2 linked regions of the Paracoccus pantotrophus genome follow. The protein of the gene in region 1 binds, or shares a complex with, the protein of each later gene. Links are inferred from orthologs where the notes say so. Each region holds a gene or a part of one and is shown on either strand. Other genes may lie near its edges. The genes, in order: accB and accD.

The links.
Region 2: the proteins of accB (region 1) and accD are in contact, whole or in part, in a solved structure (PDB 8UXZ), measured with the Escherichia coli proteins. The link is inferred for Paracoccus pantotrophus from one-to-one orthologs.

The regions. Positions count from the first base shown.
Region 1 is NZ_CP044423.1:918,992-922,289, reverse strand. What follows is about bases 299-3,279. They hold accB (acetyl-CoA carboxylase biotin carboxyl carrier protein), read left to right. Parts: upstream 299-1,523; coding sequence 1,524-2,036; downstream 2,037-3,279. Other genes in these bases: accC (acetyl-CoA carboxylase biotin carboxylase subunit), read left to right, coding at 2,044-3,279; ESD82_RS04455 (lysophospholipid acyltransferase family protein), read left to right, coding at 524-1,420; ESD82_RS04460 (DMT family transporter), read left to right, coding at 299-527. Also shown: more of ESD82_RS04460, read left to right, coding at 1-298; more of accC, read left to right, coding at 3,280-3,298. UniProt on the Escherichia coli protein: This protein is a component of the acetyl coenzyme A carboxylase complex; first, biotin carboxylase catalyzes the carboxylation of the carrier protein and then the transcarboxylase transfers the carboxyl group to form malonyl-CoA.
Region 2 is NZ_CP044426.1:732,268-735,536, reverse strand. Bases 318-3,269 are described here. They hold accD (acetyl-CoA carboxylase, carboxyltransferase subunit beta), read left to right. Parts: upstream 318-1,303; coding sequence 1,304-2,236; downstream 2,237-3,269. Other genes in these bases: ESD82_RS14010 (bifunctional folylpolyglutamate synthase/dihydrofolate synthase), read left to right, coding at 2,253-3,269; cls (cardiolipin synthase), read right to left, coding at 318-1,215. Outside these bases: more of cls, read right to left, coding at 1-317.

The sequences.
Region 1 (3,298 bases):
GCGAATCCATCGGCATCCGCCGCATCCTCGGCATCCTCGCCGCCTTCTGCGGCGCCATGCTCATCATCCGCCCCGGCGCCGGCGTCTTCCATCCCGCCGCTCTGCTGGCGCTCGCCGCGGCCTTTACCTATGCCGCCGGCGCCATCCTGACCCGCGTGGCGAGAAGCGATTCCACCGCGACCTCGATCCTGTGGTCGGCGCTGGTCGGCACGGTCCTCTCCTCGCTTGCCGTGCCCTTCGTCTGGCGGCCGGTCGGCGATCTCTGGGCCTTCCTGCTGCTCGGCGGGCTCGGCACAGCGGCGCAGGCGCTGCTGATCCGTGCATTCTCGCTGGCCGAGGCGGCGGCCATCGCCCCCTTCGGCTATACCGGGCTGGTCTGGGCCGGGCTCTGGGGTTGGCTCATCTGGGGCACCCTGCCGGACCGCTGGACCCTCATCGGCGCGTTGATCATCGTGGCTGCGGGCCTATATGTCTGGATGCGCGAGGCTCGCGCGATGAACCGGGCCGCCGGAACGGGGCCGCAATGACCGAGACCGACACCGAGACCCAGGAACCCGCCCCGCTGCGCGACCGCATCGCCAATGGCGCCTTCCTGGCTGTCATGGGGCTGGCGCGTATCCTGCCCTATCGGCGGCGGGTGCCGGCGATGGGCTGGTTCTTCGCCCATCTGCTCGGACCCCTGGCCGGCTGGCGCCAGCGCATCCGCACCAATCTGGCCATGGCGCGCCCGGACCTGCCCGCGGCCGAGATCCGCCGCCTGACCCGCGCGGTGCCCGAGAATGCCGGCCGCTCACTGGCCGAGATCTATTCCGGGGCCGAGTTCACCGACCGCATCCATGCCGCGGACCCGCTGACCGGCCCGGGCCTGCCGGCGCTGGAACAGGCGGCGCAGGCGGGTCGGCCGGTGATCCTGGCCGTGGCGCATTTCGGCAATTACGACGCGATGCGCGCCGCGCTCGCGGGGCGCGGCTGGCCGGTCGGCGCGCTCTACCGGCCGATGAACAACGAGGCGTTCAACCGCCATTACATCCCCGCCATGCGCGCCATCGCCGAACCGATGTTCCCGCGCGGCCGCGCCGGGCTTGCGGCCATGCTGCGCTTTCTCAAGGGCGGCGGCTGGCTGTCCCTGGGCTTCGACCAGTTCGACGACCACGGCGCCGAACTGCGCTTCTTCGGCCTGCCGACCAGGACGGTGCTGACCCCGGCGGAACTGGCGCTGCGCTATGACGCGCTGATCCTGCCCATCGCCGGGGTGCGCCAGCCCGACGGGCTGAGCTTTCGCGTCGAGGTCGGCGCGCCCATCCCCCACAGCGACGCCCCGACCATGATGCAGGCGCTGAACGACGATCTGGAGCGGCTGGTCCGCGACCATATGGAGCAGTGGTTCTGGGTGCATCGGCGCTGGAAACGCAGGGGCTAGGCGGCGAATCCCTTTCCCTCGGGTTGTCCGACGGTCTATAAGGACGCCCAAATCCGCCGCGCAGTCAGAACGCGGGCCCCGACAACGACATCCAGAGGACGGCATGAGCGACGAATCCAAAAACGCTGGTCAAGACAAGCGCCACCACGAGGGCGATGTCGCCTTCATTCAGGCCCTGGCCGAACTGCTCGATCGCAACGAATTGACCGAACTGACCGTCAAGCGCGAATATGACGAAAACGACCGGCTGACCGTCAGCCTGTCCAAGCACCAGAAACAGGCCGCGCCGGCCGCCTTTGCCGCCCCCGCGGCGATGGCCCCTGCCGCCGCGCCCGCCCCGGCCCCGGCTGCAGCCCCCGCCAGCGAGGATCCGGCCAGCCTGCCCGGCGTCGTGACCTCGCCCATGGTCGGCACCGCCTATCTGGCGCCCGAGCCCGGCGCGACGCCCTTCGTCGCCATCGGCCAGCAGGTCAAGGAAGGCGAGACGCTGATGATCGTCGAGGCGATGAAGACGATGAACCATATCCCCTCGCCCCGCTCGGGCACGGTCAAGCGCATCCTTGTCGACGACGGCAGCCCGGTCGAGTTCGGCGCCCCCCTGATGGTCGTCGAGTGAGGCGCGGATGTTCGACAAGATCCTGATCGCCAACCGCGGCGAGATCGCGCTGCGCGTGATCCGCGCCTGCCGCGAAATGGGCGTCGCCTCGGTCGCCGTGCATTCCACCGCCGATGCCGATGCGATGCATGTGCGCATGGCCGACGAATCCGTCTGCATCGGCCCGCCGCCCTCGACCGACAGCTACCTGTCGCAGCCTGCCATCATCTCGGCCTGCGAGATCACCGGCGCGCAGGCGGTGCATCCCGGCTATGGCTTCCTGTCGGAAAACGCCGCCTTCGTGCAGATGGTCGAGGATCACGGCATCACCTTCATCGGCCCCTCGGCCGAGCATATCCGCATCATGGGCGACAAGATCACCGCCAAGGAGACGGCGAAGTCGCTGGGCATCCCGGTGGTGCCCGGTTCGGACGGCGGCGTGGCGGACGTGGCCGCGGCCAAGCGGGTGGCGGCGCAGATCGGCTATCCGGTCATCATCAAGGCCACCGCCGGCGGTGGCGGGCGCGGCATGAAGGTCGCCCAGGACGAGGCCGCGCTGGAGACCGCCTTCCGCACCGCCCGTGCCGAGGCCAAGGCGGCCTTCGGCAATGACGAGGTCTATATCGAGAAATACCTGCAACGGCCGCGCCATATCGAGGTGCAGGTCTTTGGCGACGGCCGCGGCCGCGCCGTTCACCTGGGCGAGCGCGACTGTTCGCTGCAACGCCGCCACCAGAAGGTGTTCGAGGAAGCGCCCGGCCCGGTCATCACCGCCGAGCAGCGCGCCCGCATCGGCGGCATCTGCGCCAATGCCATGGCCAAGATCGGCTATCGCGGCGCCGGCACCATCGAGTTTCTGTTCGAGGAGGGCGAGTTCTATTTCATCGAGATGAACACCCGCCTGCAGGTCGAGCATCCGGTGACCGAGGCGATCTTCGGCGTCGATCTGGTGCGCCAGCAGATCCTAGTCGCCGCCGGCGAGGAGATGGAGTTCCGCCAGGAAGACCTGCAGATCCGCGGCCATGCCATCGAGGTGCGGATCAATGCCGAAAAGCTGCCGAACTTCACCCCCTCGCCCGGCACCATCTCGCAATATCACGCGCCGGGGGGGCTGGGCGTACGGATGGATTCGGCGATCTATGACGGCTACCGCATCCCGCCCTATTACGACAGCCTGATCGGCAAGCTGATCGTGCATGGCCGCGACCGCCCCGAGGCGCTGGCGCGGCTGAACCGCGCCCTGGGCGAGCTGATCGTGGACGGGATCGACACCACCGTGCCGC
Region 2 (3,269 bases), on another replicon or contig:
CATCGCCATGCGCCCGTCCACGGTGATGATCTTGGAATGCAGCAGGCCGTCCCTGAACAGCATCAGCCTCACCCCGGCCGAGACCAGCCCGTAATAGAACCCTTCGGAGGTGGCCTGCACCACCAGCGAATCATTGCGCTCGGGCAGGATCACGGTCACGTCCACGCCCCGCCGCGCCGCGGTGCGGATCGCCGAATCGAGCGAGGCGTCGGGCACGTAATAGGGCGTGGTGATCACCAGCCGCTCGCGCGCGGCATGGATCATCGTCACCATGCAATCCGACAGCGAGCCCTGGCGCTCGTCCGGGCCGGTAGCGACGACCTGCGCCACCTCGCCCGGCGCGGTGACGGGGCGGGTCATGCGCAGCATCTCGCCCAGGTCTTCGCCGGTATAGCTCATCCAGTCCTGCAGGAAGACCGCCTGCATCTGCCGCACCACCGGCCCCTCGATGGCCAGGAAAACATCGATCCAGGGCGCATAGCGCGGTTTGACGGCAAAGGCCCGGTCCGAGCAGTTGCGGCTGCCGGTAAAGCCCAGCACATGGTCGATCACCACGATCTTGCGGTGATTGCGCAGGTCCATACGCTGAAAGAGGCCGCCGATCACCGGGATGCTCAGCGGCAGTGCCTCGACGCATTCGACCCCCGCCGCCTTCATCTGCGCCCAGGCATCCGAGCGGCCGAAGGCGCGCGAGCCGAAGGCGTCGATGATCGCCCGCACCTTGACGCCACGCCCCGCGGCGCGGATCGCCGCCTCGGCCACGGCCCGGCCCGAGGCATCGTCGAGCCAGATATAGAACAGCATGTGGACATGTTCGTTCGCGCCGTCGATCGCCTCGACCAGCGCGGCGATGGCGCTGTCGTCCTCGGGCAGCAGCGCGGCGCGGTTGCCGGCCACGGCGGCAAAGCCGGTCGTGGCGTGATTCGCCTTGATGACCGGCTCGGCGAAATCGGGCAGCACCTTCAGTTCCTCGGGGCTGGGCTGCCACAGGCCCGACAGGCGCGAGCGGACATTGGCCATGGTCTCGACCTCGGCGCCGCGCATGCGGATCTCGCCGAACAGCACATAGGCCAGGATGCCGACCAGCGGCACCAGTTCGATCACCAGGATCCAGGACAGCCGGACCGTCGGCTCAAGCCGCGGGCGCAGCAGCACGCGCACCGAAACGGCCAGCGCAGCTGCGTAATGCATGAACACAAGGGCTTCGGTCCACATGCCGCCATGAAAGCCCGGACAGCGCGGAATTGCAATTCGGCACCGCTTTGCATATCTGAGCCCCTGAACGCAGCGCAGGGGGCCGCCGATGAACTGGATCACCAATTATGTCCGTCCGCGCATCAATTCGCTGTTCTCGCGCCGCGAAGTGCCCGAGAACCTGTGGACCAAATGCCCGGAATGCGGGACCATGCTGTTCCACCGCGAATTGTCGGACAACCTGAACGTCTGCACGAATTGCGACCATCACCTGGCGATCAGCCCGCGCAGCCGCTTTGCCGCGCTGTTCGACGGCGGCGTCTTCGTCGAGGTCAAGGTGCCCGAGCCGGTCGCCGACCCGCTGGGCTTCCGCGACCAGAAGAAGTACCCCGACCGCATGAAGGCCGCGCAGAAATCCACCGGCGAGAAAGAGGCGATGCTGGTCGCCGAGGGCGAGATCGGCCGCACCCCCATCGTCGCCGCCGCGCAGGATTTTTCCTTCATGGGCGGCTCGATGGGCATGTATGTCGGCAACGCCATCATCGCCGCGGCCGAACGCGCGGTGAAGCTGAAGCGGCCCCTGGTGCTGTTCTCGGCCGCCGGCGGCGCGCGCATGCAGGAGGGCATCCTGTCGCTGATGCAGATGCCGCGCACCACCGTCGCCGTGCAGATGCTGAAAGAGGCGAAGCTGCCCTATATCGTCGTGCTGACCCATCCGACCACCGGCGGCGTCACCGCCAGCTATGCCATGCTGGGCGACATCCAGATTTCCGAGCCGAACGCGCTGATCTGCTTCGCCGGCCCGCGCGTGATCGAGCAGACCATCCGCGAAAAGCTGCCCGAGGGCTTCCAGCGCGCCGAATACCTGCTGGAACACGGCATGCTGGACCGGGTGACGCATCGCAAGAAGCTGCGCGAGGAACTGGTCTCGATCCTGCGCATGCTGGGCGGCCTGCCCGCGCCGGTGGTGGGCGACCTGCCCGCACCCGGCACCATCGCCGCCCCGCGCGCCGAGACCCCGGCCGACAGCCCATCCGCCTAGGCCGGACGACATCGCGATGACCTCCTCCGACGCCATTCTCGCGCGGCTCATGCAGCTGCATCCCAAGGTCATCGACCTGTCGCTGGACCGGATGCACCGCATCCTGGCCGCACTCGGCAACCCGGAACGCCGCATCCCGCCGGTGGTTCATATCGCCGGCACCAACGGCAAGGGCTCGACCCAGGCGATGATCCGCGCCGGGCTGGAATCGGCCGGCAAGCGCGTCCATGCCTATACCTCACCGCATCTGGCGCAGTTCCACGAACGCATCCGGCTGGCCGGAGAGCTGATCTCGGAAGCCGAACTGGCCGCGGCGCTCGAGGAATGCGAGGCCGCGAACGCCGGCGCGCCGATCACCTTCTTCGAGATCACCACCGCGGCGGCCTTCCTGGCCTTCTCGCGCACGCCGGCGGATTACACGCTGCTGGAAGTGGGCCTGGGCGGCCGGCTGGACGCGACCAATGTGATCGAGGCGCCGGCCCTGACCGTCATCACCCCCATCAGCATCGACCATACGCAATACCTGGGCGAGACGCTGGCCGAGATCGCCGGCGAAAAGGCCGGGATCATGAAACGCCGCGTGCCCTGCATCGTCGCCCCGCAAGAGGCCGTCGCCCGCGAGGTGATCGAGCAGAAGGCCGAGCGGCTGTTCGCGCCGCTGCGCATCGGCCGGCAGGACTGGGACAGCCGGCGCGAGGGCGACAGCCTGGTCTACCAGGACGAACACGGGCTGATGGACCTGCCCCTGCCCGTCCTGCCCGGCCCGCATCAGATCGTGAATGCCGGCACCGCCATCGCCGCGCTGCGCGAGCTGGGCTTCGGCCGCATCGAGGCCCGCGCCGCAGTGACCGAGGTCGAATGGCCCGCGCGCATGCAGCGCCTGAACCATGGCCCGCTGGTCGAGGCGGCGGGGGCCTGCGAATTGTGGCTTGACGGCGGCCACAACCCGGCCGGTGGCGAGGCGGTGGCGGCGACGCTGGCCGCCCTGCCCCGCCGGCCGGTGCATCTCGTCTGCGGCATGCTGAACACCAAG